2 regions of the Streptomyces hamibioticus genome follow, and region 1 is predicted to be linked to the other one. Evidence: riboswitches for the same ligand, from Rfam matches in the RefSeq annotation. Region 1 holds a riboswitch; the other holds the start of a gene.

Evidence for each region. Region 1 has a riboswitch for S-adenosylmethionine ahead of thrC (threonine synthase). Riboswitches for the same ligand answer to the same signal wherever they lie in the genome.
Region 2: another riboswitch for S-adenosylmethionine. It lies ahead of ACLGIH_RS25175 (aminotransferase class V-fold PLP-dependent enzyme); the one in region 1 lies ahead of thrC (threonine synthase).

Annotation. Positions count from the first base shown of each region.
Region 1 covers NZ_JBKKQY010000001.1:4,079,342-4,089,153, forward strand. Annotated here, with positions in the region: gene nagA (N-acetylglucosamine-6-phosphate deacetylase) at 1-92, opposite strand, end outside; gene ACLGIH_RS18415 (ROK family protein) at 92-1,072, opposite strand; gene ACLGIH_RS18420 (ABC transporter substrate-binding protein) at 1,177-2,442, shown strand; gene ACLGIH_RS18425 (DUF3263 domain-containing protein) at 2,484-2,732, shown strand; gene otsB (trehalose-phosphatase) at 2,813-3,688, shown strand; gene ACLGIH_RS18435 (hypothetical protein) at 3,697-3,924, shown strand; gene ACLGIH_RS18440 (alpha,alpha-trehalose-phosphate synthase (UDP-forming)) at 3,938-5,341, opposite strand; gene ACLGIH_RS18445 (glucosyl-3-phosphoglycerate synthase) at 5,459-6,403, opposite strand; SAM riboswitch class I at 6,538-6,678, shown strand; gene thrC (threonine synthase) at 6,697-8,004, shown strand; gene ACLGIH_RS18455 (MoaD/ThiS family protein) at 8,001-8,276, shown strand; gene ACLGIH_RS18460 (cold-shock protein) at 8,717-8,920, shown strand; gene groL (chaperonin GroEL) at 9,215-9,812, shown strand, end outside.
Region 2 covers NZ_JBKKQY010000001.1:5,548,916-5,558,727, forward strand. Annotated here, with positions in the region: gene ACLGIH_RS25140 (L,D-transpeptidase) at 1-1,156, shown strand, start outside; gene ACLGIH_RS25145 (response regulator) at 1,172-1,573, opposite strand; gene ctaE (aa3-type cytochrome oxidase subunit III) at 1,718-2,338, shown strand; gene qcrC (cytochrome bc1 complex diheme cytochrome c subunit) at 2,405-3,214, shown strand; gene qcrA (cytochrome bc1 complex Rieske iron-sulfur subunit) at 3,211-4,284, shown strand; gene qcrB (cytochrome bc1 complex cytochrome b subunit) at 4,281-5,942, shown strand; gene trpD (anthranilate phosphoribosyltransferase) at 6,074-7,138, shown strand; SAM riboswitch class IV at 7,216-7,332, shown strand; gene ACLGIH_RS25175 (aminotransferase class V-fold PLP-dependent enzyme) at 7,513-8,901, shown strand; gene ACLGIH_RS25180 (glycerate kinase family protein) at 8,847-9,812, opposite strand, start outside.

The DNA.
Region 1 (9,812 bases):
ATCCGCGTGCCGTCGACGAGCACGCGGCCGTCGTCCACGGTCCCGGTGGGCAGCACCACCCGGGCACCGGCGAGAACCTTGCTGGGGGCCATCAGGCGGTTACCTCCGGAGGAGTCGCGGTCGCCGCAGCGGTCGCCGCAGTGGTCGGGGGAGTCGGGCGGAGCAGGTCCCAGGCCAGCAGCCCGGCGCCGAGGCAGCCGGCGGTGTCGCCCAGGGCGGCGGGGACGACGTCCGGCAGCTTCTGGAAGGTGACGCGCCGCCGCACGGCGTCGCGCAGCGGTGTGAACAAGGTTTCCCCCGCCTCGGCGAGGCCGCCACCGATGATCAGGGTGCGCGGGTCCAGCAGGGTGAGGGCGGTGACCAGCCCGTCGGCGAGCGCGTCCACCGCCTCCCGCCACACCCGCTCGGCCCGTACGTCCCCGGACGCGACGGCCTTGGCGCAGTCGGCGGCGTCCGCGTCCGGGTCCCCGCAGGCCTCGGCCCAGGCCCGGCCGACCGCCGCCGCCGAGGCGAACCGCTCCAGACAGCCGCGCTGCCCGCACGGACAGGACGCGCCGCCGGGGCGTACGACGATGTGGCCGATCTCGCCCGCGAAGCCGTGCGCGCCCGCCTCCACCCGGCCGTCGATGCCGATGGCGCCCGCGATACCGGTGCCCAGCGGTACGAACAGGAACCGGTCGGCGCCCCGCCCGGCCCCGATCCGGCCCTCGGCCAGCCCGCCGGTGCGCACGTCGTGGCCGAGGGCGACCGGCACGCCGCCGAGCCGCTCGGCCAGCAGGGCGCGCAGGGGGACGTCGCGCCAGCCGAGGTTGGCCGCGTAGACGGCGGTGCCGCGCTCCTCGTCGACGATGCCGGGGACGGCGACACCGGCCGCGGCGGCGTGCTCGCCGAACCGCTCGGCGCCGTGCGCGCGCAGGTCGGCGGCGAAGTCCAGGATGCCCGCGACGATCGCCTCGGGGCCGTGGTCGCGCCCGGTGGCCCGGCGGGCCTGGTGCAGCAGCTCGCCGTCGGCCCCGACCAGGGCGGCCTTCATCCCGGTGCCGCCCACATCGAGGGCGATGACATGTCTCACGGGGACAGTGTGGCCCGTACACCCGCAAGAGGTCTAGTCCACTCGCGTGGTGTAGACCTTAATCCGGTAACCGAACAGAGCCGGCAGGGTTGGGGCAGGGATCAGTGCAGCGGCGTAGGACAGGAACGATCGCGGTGGTGTCCGCACTGGGCATGACGGCGGTCCTCGGTGGCTGCGGGATCACCGGTGACACGGACGAGGTGACGCTGAGGCTGGTCGCCGCCGACTACGGCGACAGCAAGGCCACCGGCTCGCAGAAGTACTGGGACGAACTGGTCGAGGCCTACGAGGCCGACCACCCCGGCGTGCACGTCGACGTCACCGTCCACTCGTGGAACGACGTCGACCGCAAGGTCCGCGAGATGGTCCGGGCCGGCGAGGCGCCCGACATGGCGCAGATCGGCGCCTACGCCGACTACGCGGCCGACGACCTCCTCTACCGGGCCGACGACCTGCTCTCCATCCAGACCCAGGCCGACTTCGTCTCCCAGCTCGCCGGCGCGGGCCAGGTCAACGGAGTGCAGTACGGGATGCCGTTCGCGGCCTCCACGCGCGTGCTGTTCTACAACAAGAGCCTCTTCGAGGACGCCGGCATCACCCCTCCCGAGAGCTGGGACGACCTCGTCGAGGCCGCCGAGGCGCTCGAGGCGGAGGGCGTGAAGTTCCCGTACGCGCTGCCGCTGGGCCCCGAGGAGGCGCCGGCCGAGACCCTCCAGTGGCTGCTCAGCGGCGGGGGCGGCTACACCGACACCGTCGGCACCTACAGCATCGACTCCGTGCGCAACGTCGGCACCTTCACCTGGCTCAAGGACGAGCTGGTCGGCAAGGGCCTCACCGGCCCGGTCGCGCCGGGGAAGCTGAACCGCGCCGACGCGTTCGCCGCGTTCGCCGCCGGTGACGTCGGCATGCTCAACGGCCACCCCACGCTGATGAAGACGGCCGCCGACAAGGGCGTGAAGTTCGGCATGGTGCCGACCCCCGGCATCGACGGGCCGAGCCGGCGCACGCTGGGCGTCGCCGACTGGATGACGGCCTTCAAGGAGAACGGCCACCAGGAGCAGATCGGCGACTTCCTCGACTTCGTCTACAGCGAGGAGAACGTGCTCGACTTCTCCCGCCGCTACGACCTGCTGCCGGTCACCACCTCCGCCTCCGAGACCATGAGCACGGCCGAGGAGGACAAGCACCTCAGGCCGTTCCTGAAGGAGCTGGTGCTCTCCGAGCTGTACCCGGTCGGCAAGACGTCCTGGGCGTCGGTCAGCGCGGACATCAAGAAGCGCATCGGCCAGGCGGTCGGCTCCGACGGCGACCCCAAGTCCGTACTGGGGCTGATCCAGGCGACGGCGGTGCGGACCGAGAGCGCGGAGTAGGGCCGCGCGCGGTGTCGGTGCCCGGCGTTACGGTTCTGGACATGGTGGGCGACGTGGGCGACGGGCAGCGGCTGGGACAGCGGGAGCGGGACATCCTCGCCCTGGAGCGCCGCGGCTTCCCCGGCCCCGGCGCGAAGGAGCGGGCGATACGCGAGGAGCTGGGCCTCGCCCCGGTCCGCTACTACCAGCTGCTCAACGCCCTGCTGGACGACCCGCGGGCGCTGGCGGCGGACCCGGTGACGGTGAACCGGCTCCGGCGGGTCCGGGAGACCCGCCGGGCGGAGCGCTGAGGCCGGCCGCCCGGCCGCCGGACGTCCGGAAGGCGACCGGGCGAGGCGTGCGCGAGGCGCTTGCGGGATAGGTTCGCCCCATGGGCAGCCACACGGAACCCTCGACCTCTTTCGCAGACGACCTGCCGGAGCCGGCCACCGAGGCGGGCCGCGACGGTCTGGACGCCATCCTCGCGCGCCCCGGCCGCGCGGTGATCGCGCTGGACTTCGACGGCACGCTCGCCCCGATCGTCGCCGACCCCGAACAGGCCCGCGCCCACCCGGACGCCGTCCCCGCGCTGGTGGCCCTCGCCCCCGAGGTCGCCTCCGTCGCGGTGGTCACCGGCCGCCCGGTCGACGTCGCCGTCCGCAACGGCGGCTTCGCGGGCGTGGCCGGCCTGGAGCACCTCGTCGTCCTCGGCCACTACGGCGCCGAGCGGTGGGACGCCGCGACCGGGGCGGTCACCGCGCCGGAGCCGCACCCCGGCGTCGCCGCCGTCCGCGCCGAGCTGCCCGGGGTGCTGGACCGGGCCGGTGCGTGGCGGGGGACGTGGGTCGAGGAGAAGGGCCGCTCGGTGGCCGTCCACACCCGCCGTGCCGACGATCCGCAGGCCGCCTTCGAGGCCCTGCGCGCCCCGCTCACCGACCTGGCCGCCCGCCACGGCCTCATCGTGGAGCCCGGCCGGATGGTCCTGGAACTCCGCCCGCCGGGCATGGACAAGGGCGTCGCGCTGCGCGAGCACGTCCGCCGGACCGGCGCCGAGTCGGTCCTCTACGCCGGCGACGACCTCGGCGACCTCCCGGCCTTCGCGGCGGTCGACGCCCTGCGCACCGACGGCGTCCCGGGCGTCCTGGTGTGCAGCGGCAGCGACGAGGTGACGCGGCTGAGGGAGCGGGCGGACGTGGTGGTGAAGGGCCCGGAGGGCGTGGTCGCGCTGCTGCGGGCCCTGGCGACGACGCTGTCCACCAGGTCTTAGAACGGCAGTTGTGGTCGGCGGTCGCCGTCTCCTACCTCCTGCTCAGCCGCACGCTGCCGCGCCGCAGCCCGGCGCTCAGGGCCACCGGCCGGATCACCGCGGGCGGCGTCCTGGCGGTCATGGTCCTGATGGTCACCACCGCGCCGACCCGCGCCCAGCTGCTCGCCTCGGCGGTCCTCGCCGCGGCGCTCGCCCTGCTCGGCCACCGCAGGGCCCGGCGGGCGGCCGGGCGGTGACCGGCGGCCGGCATCAGCCCCGCAGCGCCTCCAGCTGCTCCAGGAACCACCGCCCCGGCGGCAGCGCGGTCGCCGCCGCGGCCAGCCGCTTGGTCCGCTCGGCCCGTTCTCCCGCACCGGTGGTCAGCGCCCGGTGCAGGGCGCTCGCCGTCTGCGTCACGTCGTACGGATTGACGACGACCGCGTCCTCGCCCAGTTCCTCGTACGCCCCGGCCTCCCGCGACAGCACCAGCACGCACCCCTCGTCGGAGACGACCGGCACCTCCTTCGCGACGAGGTTCATCCCGTCCCGGATCGGGTTCACCAGCGCCACGTCGGCCAGCCGGTAGGCCGCCAGCGACCGCGCGAAGTCGTCCTTCACGTGCAGCACCACCGGCGTCCACCCGGCCGTCCCGAACTCCGCGTTGACCGACTCCGCGACCCGCCGCACCTCGGCCGTGTAGTCGCGGTACACCGCGAGGTCCTGCCGCGACGGGTACGCGAACGCGACGTGCACCACCCGCTCGCGCCACTCCGGCCGGTCCGCAAGCAGCTGCCGGTACGCCAGCAGCCCCCGCACGATGTTCTTGGACAGCTCCGTCCGGTCCACCCGGACGATCGTCTTCCGGGCGTTCCCGTCCGGGTCGGTGCCGATCTCCTCCCGCAGCGCCGCCATCCGCTCGTCCACATCGGCCTCGTGCGACCGCCGCCGCAGGAAGTCCCCGTCGGCGCCCAGCCCGTGCACGCCGATCCGGGTGTCGCCGAGCCCGCCGACGAGCGCCTCGCAGCACCCGGTGAAAGCCTGCGCCCACCGCTGCGTCAGGAACCCGAGCCGGTCCGCGCCCAGCATCCCGCGCAGCACCTGCTCGGCGATGTCGTCGGGCAGCATCCGGAAGTACTCCACCGGAGCCCAGGGCGTGTGCGAGAAGTGGCCGATGCGCAGGTCCGGCCGCAGCGCCCGCAGCATGCCCGGCACCAGCGTCAGGTGGTAGTCCTGCACGATCGCGACCGCGCCCTCGGCCGCCTCCTCGGCCAGCGCCTCGGCGAAGGCCCGGTTGTACGCCTCGTACGACGCCCACTGCCGCCGGAACTCCGCGTCGAACACCGGCTCCAGCGGCGTCTGGTAGAGCATGTGGTGCACGAACCACAGCACGGAGTTGGCGATGCCGTTGTACGCGTCGGCGTGCACGTCGGCCGGAATGTCCAGCATCCGCACGCCGTCCTCGCCGACCCCGCGCCGCACCGCCTCCCGGTCCCCGTCCCCGAGCGCCGAGCACACCCACAGCGCCCCGGCGTCCGGCCCGATCGCCGAGAGCCCGGAGACCAGCCCGCCGCCGCCGCGCCTGGCGTGCAGGGAACCGTCCTCCCGTACCTCGTACGAGACCGGCCCACGGTTGGAAGCCACCAGCACCTGAGCAGTACCGAACGTCGAAGCCATAAGCCACAACGTAGCCCGGCCCCGAAACGCTCAAACGTTCCCGGGGGTGAACCCGGCGGCAATTCGGTCAGGTGACCCACGCCCGCCGACGGCCTTGGCCGCCGGCGCCGGCCGGGGTCACGCCACCTTCCGCGCCGCGTACTCCGGAACCTCCGCCATCGGCGGACGCTCCTCCGTGTCCACGGAGTACGTGCGCGGCTCGAAGCCGTCCTCGGCGCGTTCGAACTGGGTGAGGGACGGGCGGACCAGGTGGCCGCGGGCCAGCCGGAGCTGGGCGGTGCGGTAGATGGCGGCGGCCATCCGGCCCAGGGCCTGGCCGTCCTGGTGGCGGTGCCTGCGCACCCCGACGTCCACCTGGGCGAGCGCGTCCAGGCCCACCAGGTGCAGGGCGTCGACCAGCATGCCCAGCTCCACGCCGTAGCCGACGGGGAAGGGCAGCTGCTCCAGCAGGGAGCGGCGGGCGGCGTACTCGCCGCCGAGCGGCTGGACGAAGCCGGCCAGCTGCGGCCAGTGCATGTTCAGCAGCGGGCGGGCCATCAGCTCGGTGACCCGGCCGCCCTGACCGGGCGCGGCGCCGAGCGGACGGTCGTACATGGCCTTCACCAGGGCCACGTCCGGGTCGGTGAGCAGCGGGCCGACGATCCCGGAGACGAAGCCGGAGGAGAAGTCGCGCAGGTCGGCGTCGACGAAGCAGACGATGTCCCCGCTGGTCACCAGCAGCGAGCGCCACAGCACCTCCCCCTTGCCGGGCACGGCCGGGATGCGGGGCAGGATCGCGTCGCGGTGCACGACCCGGGCGCCCGCCGCGGCGGCCACCTGAGGCGTACGGTCGGTGGAGCCGGAGTCGACGACCACGATCTCGTCGACCAGCGGCAGCTGCTCCATCAGGTCGTGCCGGATCACCGCGACGATGTCGCCGACGGTCTCCTCCTCGTTCAGAGCCGGGAGCACGACGCTGACCGACTGGCCGCCGGCCCGCTTCGCCGCCATGATCTGGTGCAGCGGCCGGTCGGCCGCGGACCAGGAGCGGGCGGTCAGCCAGCGCTCGACTTCCTCCAGCACGGTCGGCGGCTCCTCCCTGTGGGTCCGTCTCGCGGTTCGGACGACTATCTCAACGGTCATGGCCTTCGGTTACAGTCTTGAACAACGCGGATGACCGTCGCATGTCGGGGTCTCCGCGTCCGAAAACTTCATACAGCTCATCCAGAGGGGCAGAGGGACACGGCCCGATGAAGCCCCGGCAACCCTCCAGTCGGTCTCGTGAAGGTGCGAGGCTCCCGGCTAGGGAAGGTGCCAAATCCGTCTCACGGCGAAGTGCGTCGTGAGGAAGATGAGGAGAAAGGGCCTCGCCTCACATGGCTGTGCAGACTGTCGCAAGCACCACCGACTCCACCGCTCCCGCCACCTCCGTCGACCTCGGCCCCGCCGTGGCACTCTCCTGCCGGGAGTGCGGCCACCGCGTGCCACTCGGCCCGGTCTTCGCCTGCCAGGAGTGTTTCGGCCCGCTGGAGATCGCCTACGACTTCGGTGTCGGCTCGAAGGCCGACACCGAGGAACTCCGTAAGCGCATCGAGGCGGGCCCCGCGAACATCTGGCGCTACGCGCCGCTCCTGCCGGTCCCGGCCGACGTCGCCGGCAAGCCCAACCTGAACCCGGGCTGGACCGCGCTGGTCAAGGCCGACAACCTCGCCCGCGAGCTGGGCGTCACCGGCGGGCTCTACATCAAGGACGACTCCGGCAACCCGACCCACTCCTTCAAGGACCGGGTCGTCGCCCAGGCCCTGGAGGCCGCGCGCGCCTTCGGCTTCACCACCCTGTCCTGCTCCTCCACCGGCAACCTGGCCGGCGCCGTCGGCGCCGCCGCCGCCCGCGCCGGCTTCCGCTCCTGCGTGTTCATCCCGCACGACCTGGAGCAGGGCAAGGTCGTCATGGCCGCCGTCTACGGCGGCGAGCTGGTCGGCATCGAGGGCAACTACGACGACGTGAACCGCTTCTGCTCCGAGCTGATCGGCGACCCGGCCGGCGAGGGCTGGGGCTTCGTCAACGTCAACCTGCGGCCGTACTACGCGGAGGGCTCCAAGACCCTGGCGTACGAGATCTGCGAGCAGCTCGGCTGGCAGCTGCCCGACCAGATCGTGGTGCCGATCGCCTCCGGCTCCCAGCTCACGAAGATCGACAAGGGGCTGCAGGAACTGATCGCGCTCGGGCTGGTCGAGGACAAGCCGTACAAGATCTTCGGCGCGCAGGCCGAGGGCTGCTCGCCGGTGTCCGCGGCCTTCAAGGCCGGGCACGACGTCGTCCGTCCCCAGAAGCCGAACACCATCGCCAAGTCGCTGGCCATCGGCAACCCGGCGGACGGCCCGTACGTCCTGGACATCGCCCGCCGCACCGGCGGCGCGGTGGAGGACGTGACGGACGAGCAGGTGGTCGACGCGATCAGGCTGCTCGCCCGGACCGAGGGCATCTTCGCGGAGACGGCGGGCGGTGTGACGGTCGGCGTGACGAGGAAGCTCATCGACAGCGGCGCGCTCGACCCGGCGCTGACGACCGTCGTCCTCAACACCGGTGACGGCCTCAAGACCCTCGACGCGGTGGCCGGCACCGGCCTCACCGCCACCATCCGCCCGAACCTGGACTCCTTCCGAGAGGCTGGCCTCGCATGAGCGTGACCGTTCGTATCCCGACCATCCTGCGCACCTACACCGGCGGCCAGGCCGAAGTGAGCGCCGAGGGCGCCACCCTCTCCGAGGTCATCTCGGACCTGGAGAAGAACCACGCCGGCATCGCCGCCCGGGTGCTGGACGACCAGGGCAAGCTGCGCCGGTTCGTCAACGTGTACGTCAACGACGACGACGTCCGCTTCGAGCAGGGCCTGGAGACCGCGACCCCCGACGGGGCCGGCGTGTCCATCATCCCGGCGGTCGCCGGCGGCTGAACCGGCGTTTCCGTTACCGACGGTAATGTCGGTGACATAGGGTTTCCCCTATTGCCCCCTCCGTGAGAGATGCGGAGGGGGCAATTCCGTGTGATTGAGCGCGGTAGAGTTGGGGAACGCGCTCCCGACCGCAAGGTCGGAAACCCTGAATTCCTGCCGTACGCCCGACAAGATGTAGCCAAACTGTGGGTGTCTTTCGCGGCTTTTGCGCCGTTCGTCCGGCCCGACTTGCCCTGGAATCGCACGAATTCTCGCCATATTCCGGACCGGGTCCGTCCAGAATTCTCGTCCGATTGACCTGTTGCAGACGGCAGTTGGACAGATACATTCAGCCGCGGTCGACGCGTTCCGGCGCACGCCCCCATCCGTTGGGGGGTGAGGTCTGACCCGGATCCGCGAAGTGTGGATCTGTGCAAGGGCCAGTAATAGGGGAGTTAGGCATGGCTCAGGGCACCGTCAAGTGGTTCAACGCGGAGAAGGGGTACGGCTTCATCGCGGTCGACGGTGGTGCGGATGTTTTCGTCCACTACAGCGCGATCCAGATGGACGGCTACCGCACCCTTGAAGAGGGCCAGCGGGTCGAGTTCGAGATCTCGCAGGGTCAGAAGGGCCCGCAGGCCGACATGGTGCGCGTCACCGCCTGATACGCGCGTCCGACCGCAGCGAACGGTCTTCTCCGGAGGGTCCGCACCCGGCAGGGTGTGGGCCCTCCGGCATGTCCGGGGACGTGCCCGCTTCGCGGGCGCACCTTGCACTCGGACGGGTCGAGTGCTAATCATTGGCGTTAGCACTCTGAAGGTGAGAGTGACAGCGAAGGACCGGGTCGGTGAGGCCCGCGGGCCGGGTGGGGCAAGGAACCACAAGGCCTGCGAGCCGTCCGTCGCGGGCGCGGGCGCGGTCCGAAGGAATCACCCCCAGTCCTGGAGGGACCACTTCACATGGCCAAGATCATCGCGTTCGACGAGGAGGCGCGGCGCGGCCTCGAGCGCGGCATGAACCAGCTCGCGGACGCCGTGAAGGTGACGCTCGGCCCCAAGGGCCGCAACGTCGTCCTCGAGAAGAAGTGGGGCGCGCCCACGATCACCAACGACGGCGTGTCCATCGCCAAGGAGATCGAGCTCGAGGACCCGTACGAGAAGATCGGCGCCGAGCTGGTCAAGGAAGTCGCCAAGAAGACGGACGACGTCGCCGGTGACGGTACGACCACGGCGACCGTTCTCGCCCAGGCCCTGGTCAAGGAGGGCCTGCGCAACGTCGCCGCCGGCGCCAACCCGATGGCCCTGAAGCGCGGTATCGAGAAGGCCGTCGAGGCCGTCTCCGCCGCCCTGCTGGAGCAGGCGAAGGACGTCGAGACCAAGGAGCAGATCGCCTCCACGGCCTCCATCTCCGCCGCCGACACCCAGATCGGCGAGCTGATCGCCGAGGCCATGGACAAGGTCGGCAAGGAAGGCGTCATCACCGTCGAGGAGTCCCAGACCTTCGGTCTGGAGCTGGAGCTCACCGAGGGTATGCGCTTCGACAAGGGCTACATCTCGG
Region 2 (9,812 bases), 1.5 Mb from region 1:
GGCGCCGTACGACGCGGCCGACCAGGTCACCTTCAGCGGTCCCACCGGCGGGGGCGGGAAAGCCGACCCGGACAAGCCGCTGGAGGTCGTCGCCGAGGACTCGGACGGGCGGATCACGGACGTCACGGCCGTGGACGCCGCAGGACGCCATGTGGCGGGCGAACTCTCCGCCGACGGCTCCCGGTGGCACAGCACCTCACCGCTGGCCGCAGGCGCCCAGTACACGGTCCGCGTGAGCACCGAGAACGGCGAGGGGGCGCCCGGCCGGAAGGTCCTCACCTTCGAGACGGGCACACCCAGCACCAAGAAGCGGCTGAACGTCACCTTCGGGCCCGAGGCGGGCACCTACGGCGTCGGCCAGCCCGTCACCGCGGAACTGAGCGAGCCCATCCGGGAACCCGCCCAGCGCAAGGTCGTCGAGCGCGCCCTCAAGGTAGAGTCCACGCCCGCCGTGGAGGGTGCCTGGCACTGGGTGGACGACAAGAAGCTGCACTACCGCCCCAAGGACTACTGGCCCGCGCACGCCACCGTGCTGGCCCGCAGCACGCTCGACGGCATCAAGGTCGGCGACCGGCTCTGGGGCGCCCCGGCCAAGCCCCTGGAGATCAGCACCGGGGACCGGGTCATCGCCGTCACGGACGCCTCCGCGCACACGATGACGGTCTACCGCAACGACGAGGAGATCAAGCGGATCCCCGTCACCACGGGCAAGCCCGGCTTCGAGACCCGCAACGGCGTCAAGGTCGTGCTCGGCAAGGAACGCTTCGTACGCATGCGCAGCAGCACCGTCGGCATCGCCGAGGGCTCCTCGGAGTCGTACGACCTCCCGGTCCACTTCGCCACGCGGGTCACCTGGAGCGGCGAGTACGTGCACGCCGCCCCCTGGTCGGTGGGCTCCCAGGGCTCCGCCAACGTCAGCCACGGCTGCGTCGGGATGAGCACCGCCAACGCCGAGTGGTTCTTCGACACGGTCCGCGAGGGCGACCTGGTCCAGGTCATCAACTCCGACGGCAACCTCATGGAACCGTTCGGCAACGGCTTCGGCGACTGGAACATGGACTGGAAGAAGTGGCGCACGGGCAGCGCCCTGACCGGCACCCACCCGAACGCCCCCACGCCGGAGGACGCGGCACGACTGCGCCCCACGGCGGTGTAGCGGCGGATCGAGCCCCTAGGCGCTCTGCAACCGCTGCTGCCGCAACAGCGAGGCCAGCGCCGAGGCGAACTCCACCGGTTCCACCGGCAGGGGCACCGCGGCCTCCGCCCGGCTCCACGTCGCCAGCCACGCGTCCTGCGGACGCCCGATGAGCAGCAGCACCGGCGGGCACCGGAACACCTCGTCCTTGATCTGCCGGCACATGCCCATGCCGCCCATCGGCACGGCCTCGCCGTCCAGCACACAGACGTCGATGCCGCCCTTGTCCAGCTCCCGCAGCACCGCGGCCGGGGTCGCGCATTCCACGAACTCGACCACGGGCGCGTCCGGAGCCGGCCGCCGGACCGTCGCGAGCCGCACCTGTTCGCGGGTGTTGGAGTCGTCGCTGTAGACCAGCACCGTGGCGGTCGGCTGCATGCTTCCTCCGTGACGTCAGCGTCGTAAGGACGGGCCGTTGGGCGGGATGCTACTCCCTTGAACACCACGTCAACACCGCCCCGGAACAGGGAGACACTCCGAACGGCACCCCCCGGAGTGAGGGCGGGATAAGCGACCGACATAATGTCGGTCGTGGCGACAGCAACGACAGTAGAAACCGGGCACGCGCACCCGTCGGTCAATCGGCCGAACCTCACCAGCGTCGGGACCATCATCTGGTTGAGTTCCGAGCTGATGTTCTTCGCGGCCCTCTTCGCGATGTACTTCACCCTGCGATCGGTGACCGGCCCGGACTTCTGGTCCGAGAAGGCCGACGCGTTGAACTTCCCGTTCTCCGCGACGAACACCACGATCCTGGTGCTCTCCTCCCTCACCTGTCAGCTCGGCGTGTTCGCCGCCGAGCGCGGTGACGTGAAGAAGCTCCGGATGTGGTTCATCGTCACCTTCATCATGGGTGCGATCTTCATCGGCGGTCAGGTGTTCGAGTACACCGAGCTGGTCAAGCACGAGGGCCTGTCGCTCTCGTCGGACCCCTACGGCTCGGTCTTCTACCTGACCACCGGCTTCCACGGCCTGCACGTGACGGGCGGACTCATCGCCTTCCTGCTGGTCCTCGGTCGCACCTACGCGGCCCGGAGGTTCACCCACGAGCAGGCGACCGCCGCCATCGTCGTGTCCTACTACTGGCACTTCGTCGATGTCGTCTGGATCGGCCTCTTCGCCACGATCTACATGATCAAGTAACCGCGGTCCGCTCCCGCGCACATCCCAGAAGCATCGACGCAGAAGATCCTGACACCGGGGTAATCCGTGAAAAAGCTCTCCGCACGACGACGCCATCCGCTGGCGGCACTCGTCGTCCTACTCCTCGCGCTGGCATGCACCGGGGGGCTCTACGCCGTGTTCGCGCCCGCGGACAAGGCGCAGGCCGACGAAACGGCCCAGTCCCTCGCCATCGACGAGGGCAAGAAGCTCTACGCCGTCGGCTGCGCCAGCTGTCACGGCACCGATGGTCAGGGCACCACCGACGGTCCCAGCCTGGTGGGCGTGGGTGCCGCGGCCGTCGACTTCCAGGTGGGTACCGGCCGTATGCCGGCCCAGCAGCCGGGCGCGCAGGTCCCCCGCAAGAAGAACATCTACTCCCAGGCCGAGATCGACCAGCTCGCCGCGTACGTCGCCTCCCTGGGCGCCGGTCCGGCGATCCCGACCGAGGCGGAGTACGGCCCCGAGGGCGCGGACATCGCCAAGGGCGGTGAGCTGTTCCGCACCAACTGCGCGCAGTGCCACAACTTCACCGGCCAGGGCGGCGCCCTCACGCACGGCAAGTACGCACCGGACCTCTCGGGGGTCTCCGCGAAGCACATCTACGAGGCCATGCAGACCGGCCCGCAGAACATGCCTTCGTTCCCCGACACCGCGCTGACGGAGCAGAACAAGAAGGACATCATCGCGTACCTGAACGCGGTCAACGGAGAAGAGACCGTGGACCCGGGTGGTCTCTCCCTGGGCGGCCTCGGGCCGGTCAGCGAGGGCCTCTTCGGCTGGATCTTCGGCCTCGGCACCTGCATCGCCGTCGCCGTGTGGGTCGCCGCTCGGACCGCAAAGGCCAAGAAGTCATGAGTAGCCAAGACATTCCCGAAGAGAACCTGCCGGCGAAGCAGTCCGCAGGGCACGACGAGCACGCGCACGACGCGGTGAAGCGAGCGGACGACGAGAACCCGTTCGCCGACCCGGGCCTGCCGCCCCACGAGCACCGGATCCAGGACATCGACGAGCGGGCCGCCAAGCGGTCCGAGCGCACGGTCGCCCTGCTGTTCACGGTGTCCATGCTGGCCACCATCGGCTTCATCGCCGCGTTCGTGGCGATCCCGCACGACAAGTCGGTCTACGTCTTCCCGATCGGGCACCTCAACGCGCTGAACTTCGCGCTGGGGCTGACCCTGGGCGCGGCCCTGTTCTGCATCGGCGCCGGCGCCGTGCACTGGGCGCGCACGCTGATGTCCGACGTGGAGATCGCCGACGAGCGTCACCCGATCGAGGCCTCTCCCGAGGTCCGCGCCCAGGTCCACGCCGACTTCAAGCAGGGCGCCAAGGAGTCCGTGATCGGCCGGCGCAAGCTGATCCGGAACACCATGTTCGGCGCCCTCACCCTGGTGCCGCTCTCCGGTGTCGTGCTGCTGCGCGACCTCGGCCCGCTGCCCGAGGACAAGCTGCGCCACACCCTGTGGTCCAGGGGCAAGCTGCTCATCAACCAGAACACGCACGAGCCGCTGCGTCCCTCCGACATCACGGTCGGTTCGCTGACCTTCGCCATGCCCGAGGGCCTGGACGAGCACGACCACGGCTTCCAGAACGAGATCGCCAAGGCCGCCCTGATGATCGTCCGGCTCGAGCCGGAGGACATCAAGGACAAGCGCGAGCTCGAGTGGTCGCACGAGGGCATCGTCGCCTACTCGAAGATCTGCACCCACGTCGGTTGCCCGATCTCCCTGTACGAGCAGCAGACGCACCACGTGCTGTGTCCCTGCCACCAGTCCACCTTCGACCTGTCCGACGGCGCCCGGGTCATCTTCGGTCCCGCCGGTCACGCCCTGCCGCAGCTGCGCATCGGTGTGAACGACGAGGGTTACCTCGAAGCGCTCGGCGACTTCGAAGAGCCCGTCGGTCCTGCCTTCTGGGAGCGCGGATGAGCACTACACCGAACGAACCGAGTACGTCTGCCGCCGGTGCGGCGGGCCGCTCGCGCGGGAAGGCACCGGCCGGCGAACGTGTCGCCGACTGGGCCGACGGCCGGCTCGGGATCTACTCCCTGGCCAAGGCCAACATGCGCAAGATCTTCCCGGACCACTGGTCCTTCATGCTGGGCGAGATCTGCCTCTACAGCTTCATCATCATCATCCTCACGGGTGTGTACCTGACGCTGTTCTTCCACCCGTCGATGAACGAGGTGGAGTACCACGGCAGCTACATCCCGATGCAGGGCCAGCTGATGAGCGAGGCCTACAAGTCGACGCTCGACATCAGCTTCGACGTGCGCGGCGGTCTGCTGATCCGGCAGATCCACCACTGGGCGGCGATCATCTTCCTCGCCGGCATGTTCGTGCACATGATGCGCGTCTTCTTCACCGGCGCGTTCCGCAAGCCGCGCGAGATCAACTGGCTGTTCGGCTTCCTGCTGTTCGTCCTCGGCATGTTCACCGGTTTCACCGGCTACTCGCTCCCGGACGACCTGCTCTCCGGCACCGGTGTCCGCTTCACGCAGGGCGCGATCCTGTCCGTGCCGATCGTCGGCACGTACATCTCGATGTTCCTGTTCGGCGGGGAGTTCCCCGGTGACGACTTCGTCGCCCGGTTCTACTCGATCCACATCCTGCTGCTGCCGGGCATCATGCTCGGCCTCGTGGTGGGCCACCTGATCCTGGTCTTCTACCACAAGCACACGCAGTTCGCGGGTCCCGGCAAGAACAACAAGAACGTCGTCGGCATGCCGCTGCTGCCGGTGTACATGGCCAAGGCCGGTGGCTTCTTCTTCCTGGTCTTCGGTGTCATCGCCGCCCTCGCCGGCATCGCGACGGTCAACCCGATCTGGAACCTGGGCCCCTACCGGGCCGACCTGGTCTCGACCGGCGCCCAGCCGGACTGGTACATGGGCTTCGCCGAGGGCCTGGTCCGCGCCATGCCGGGCTGGGAGATCAACTTCTGGGGTCACACACTCGTCCTGGGCGTGTTCATCCCGCTGGTGATCTTCGGTCTCTTCCTCGGCGTGATCGCTCTGTACCCGTTCATCGAGTCCTGGATCACCGGGGACAAGCGCGAGCACCACATCCTGGACCGGCCGCGCAACGCCCCGACCCGCACGGGCTTCGGTGTCGCCTGGATCACCGCCTACATGATCATGCTGATCGGCGGCGGCAACGACATCGTGGCCACGCACTTCCACCTGTCGATCAACGCGGTCACCTGGTTCGTCCGCATCGGCTTCTTCGCCGGTCCGGTCATCGCCTTCGTGATCACCAAGCGGATCTGCCTCGGCCTGCAGCGCCGGGACAAGGAGAAGGTGCTGCACGGCCGCGAGTCGGGCATCATCAAGCGCCTGCCGCACGGTGAGTTCATCGAGGTGCACGAGCCGCTCAGCCAGGAGCAGCTGCACAACCTCACGGCGCACGAGCAGTACCGGCCTGCCGAGATCGGCCCGACGGTCGACGAGAACGGTGTCGAGCGCAAGGTGAAGGGCTCCGAGAAGCTCCGCGCCAAGCTCAGCCACGCGTACTACGGCGAGGGGAACCAGATCCCGAAGCCGACTGTCGAGGAGTACAAGGAGATCACGAGCGGCCACGGCCACCACTGATCCTCCGCGTCGCCACACCCTGCCAGGGGCCCCGTCCGGTGTTCGGACGGGGCCCTTCGGTCTGCCTCCGGGTCGATAGGGTGGGCTCAGGTCCCTTTCCACTGGTTTTCCACTGCATTCAGGAGCGGCTGATGAGCGCTGTGACCCCCGCTGGAGGCGACACCACGGCGGACCGCTCCTGGCCCGCCCTGCTGAACGGGCTGCTGGACGGCCGGGACCTGTCCGCGGACGACACCGCCTGGGCGATGGACGTGATCATGCGCGGTGAGGCGACCGACGCCCAGATCGCCGGGTTCGCGGTGGCGCTGCGGTCCAAGGGCGAGACGGTCGAGGAGATCAGCGGCCTCGTCCGCACCATGTACGAGCACGCCAATGTGATCGAGGTGCCGGGGGACACGGTCGACATCGTCGGCACCGGCGGTGACGGCGCCAAGACGGTCAACATCTCGACCATGTCCGCGATCGTCGTGGCCGGCACCGGCGCCAAGGTCGTCAAGCACGGCAACCGGGCCGCCTCCTCGGCCTCCGGCGCCTCCGACGTCCTGGAGAAGCTGGGCGTCAACCTGGAGCTGACCCCGCGGCGGGTCGCGCAGGTCGCCGAGGAGGCCGGGATCACCTTCTGCTTCGCCGTGAAGTTCCACCCGGCGCTGCGCCATGCCGCGGCGGCCCGCGGCCAGCTGGGCATCCGGACCGTGTTCAACTTCCTCGGCCCGCTGACCAACCCGGCCAAGGTGCGCGCCCAGGCCATCGGCGTCGCCGACCCCCGGATGGCGCCGATCATCGCCGGCGTCTTCGCCGACCGCGGCAACTCCTCCCTGGTCTTCCGCGGCGACGACGGACTCGACGAGCTGACCACGACGGCCACGTCGAAGGTGTGGGTCGTGCGGGACGGCAAAGTGACCGAGGAGACCTTCGACCCGCGCGACGTCGGCCTCGAACTCGTCCCGGTCGAGGCGCTGCGCGGCGCCGACGCCTCCTACAACGCGGACGTGGCCCGGCGGCTGCTGAACGGCGAGGCGGGCCCGGTGCGGGACGCGGTGCTGCTGAATTCGGCGGCGGCCCTGGTGGCACTGGAGCCGGGCGAGGGTCCGCTGACGGACCGGCTGCGGGCCGGTATGGCGAAGGCCGCCGAGTCGATCGACTCGGGGGCGGCCGGGCGGGTCCTGGAGCGCTGGGTGGCCGCCAGCCACGCCTGACCACCCGATGCGTCGTACGTCCCGCGATCCGGACCCGGGTTGCGGGACGTCGATCTCTTCGCGTACTTTCCTGTCCAGGTCATGAGCGACAGCCACAAGGCCCCGGCCGGCTGTCCGGCAACCCTCCGTCCGTGGCGGGGTGCCCCGGGTGAAGACCGGGTCGTGAGCAGCAAGGCTCACGTCAAGCGCGGACCCCTCGCACGCTTGGCAAAGCGTGGGGCCAGGGGTCCTGGTCGTTCGAGGGAGCCTTCCGTGAATCAGCGAATGCGCTAGGGCCGCAGAGCCCCGCCTCCGCATCCCCTTTCCCGATGTGCCGCGCTTGAGCGTCTGCCGCTCGCGCGGCGCTCTCCGCACGCCTTTACGGGAGTTCCGCCATGTCTGTCACCACCGCTGCCGCCGACCAGTCGCTTTGCTGTGAAATTTCCGGACCGCTGCCCGTTCTGGGGCAGGACGTCACCGTCCCGCTCGTCACCGGTGGCGAGGTCACCTACGCCGCGCTCGACTACGCGGCCAGCGCGCCGGCGCTCCAGCGGGTCTGGGACGACGTCGCCGCGTACGCGCCCTACTACGGCAGCGTGCACCGCGGCGCCGGGTACCTGTCGCAGCTGTCGACCGACCTGTTCGAGAGCGCCCGCCGGACCGTCGCCGAGTTCCTCGGCTGCCGGGACGGGGACCAGGTCGTCTTCACCCGGTCCACCACCGACTCCCTCAACCTGCTCGCCGCCGCGCTGCCGGCCGGCTGCCGGGTCTTCGTCTTCGAGACCGAGCACCACGCCTCGCTGCTGCCCTGGCGGAACGCCGACGTCACCTACCTCGACGCCCCCCGCACCCCGGGCCAGGCCGTGCGGGCCCTGGAGCGCGCCCTCGCCGACCGCGAGCCGCACGGTCCCGCCCTGGTCTGCGTCACCGGAGCCTCCAACGTCACCGGCGAGCTGTGGCCGGTGCGCGAACTGGCCGCCGCCGCGCACGCGCACGGCGCCCGGATCGTGCTCGACGCCGCCCAGCTCGCCCCGCACCACCCCGTCTCGGTGGCCGACCTGGACGTGGACTGGGTCGCCTTCTCCGGGCACAAGCTGTACGCCCCCTTCGGCTCCGGCGTGCTGGCCGGCCGCGCCGACTGGCTGCGCGAGGCCGAGCCGTACCTCGCGGGCGGCGGCGCCAGCCGCAGGGTCGGCCGGCGCGCCGACGGGGGAGTGGACGTCGAGTGGCACGACAGCGCCGCCCGGCACGAGGCCGGTTCGCCCAACGTCATCGGCGCCTACGCCATCGCCTCGGCCTGCAAGGCGCTGACCGAGGCCGGGTTCGACACGCTCGTCGCCCGTGAGCGGCAGCTGATCGCCAAGGTCCGGGCGGGGCTCGCCGACGTCCCCGAGGTGCGGTTCCTCTCCCTGTTCGGCGACGACGCCCCCCGCGTCGGCGTGCTGTCCTTCGTCGTCGACGGCTGGAACAGCTCCCACTTCGCCGCCGCGCTCTCCGCCGAGTACGGCATCGGCGTCCGGGACGGGCTGTTCTGCGCCCACCCGCTGCTGCGCACCCTGCTCGGCAGCGACCCGCAGACACAGGGCGAGTGCGGGGCGCCGGAGGCCGCGCCCGGCGAGAAGTCGCTCAACGCCATCCGGGTCAGCTTCGGCGCGGGCACCCCGGACGAGCACGTGGAGCGGTTCGTGACCGCCGTCCGCGAGCTGGTGCGGGAGGGCGCCAAGTGGAACTACCGCACCGAGGACGGCCGTTGCGTGCCCGACACCTCCACCGCGGCGGCGTGAGCCGGTAGCCGGGCGCCCAGCAGGATCATCCGCAGCGCCCGCTCCGTGGCGTCCGTCAGCAGCTCGGCGCCCCGCACCAGCGCCTCCGCCAGGGCCATCGGCGCGGGCAGGATGCCGTGGCACGCGTCCACGCCGGGCACCTCGTGCGCGCCCTCGCCGAGGGTGCCCGCGAGGGCCAGCACCGGACGCCCGTAGAGCTTGGCGCGCCGGGCGACCTCGGCCGGCACCTTGCCGCGCGGCGTCTGGTGGTCCAGGGCGCCCTCGGCGGTGAGGACCAGGTCGGCGCGGGCCAGACGGGCGTCCAGGTCGAGCTGGTCCAGCAGCACCTCGAAGCGGGGCAGCAGCTGCCCGCCCAGGGCGGCCAGGCCCGCGCCGAGGCCGCCCGAGGCGCCGGTACCGGGGCCGCCGCGCAGGTCGGTGCCGGCCGGGGCGAGGTCGCGGGTGAGGACGTACGCCCAGTTCTCCAGGCCCGCCGAGAGCTGCTCGACCTGTGCCGGGGTCGCGCCCTTCTGCGGGCCGAACACCCGGGCCACGCCGCGCTCGCCGCACAGCACGTTGAACGGGTTGCAGGCGGCGACCAGTTCGACGTCACGCAGGCGGGGGTCGAGGCCGGACGGGTCGATGCGGGCCAGCCGGGTCAGCTCCCGGCCGCCGGGCGGCAGTTCGAAGCCGTCCGCGTCCAGCAGCCGGGCGCCGAGGGCCTGGAGCGCGCCCGCACCCCCGTCGGACGTGCCCGAGTCGCCGCAGCCGACCAGGACGCGCCGCACGCCGGTGTCGAGCGCGGCCCGGATCAGCTCGCCGACGCCGTAGGTGGTGGTGGCGCCGGGGTCGCGCAGGGCGCGCGGCACCAGGGTGAGGCCCGCGACCGCCGCCATCTCCACCACCGCCGTGTCCCGGGAGCCGAGCAGCGC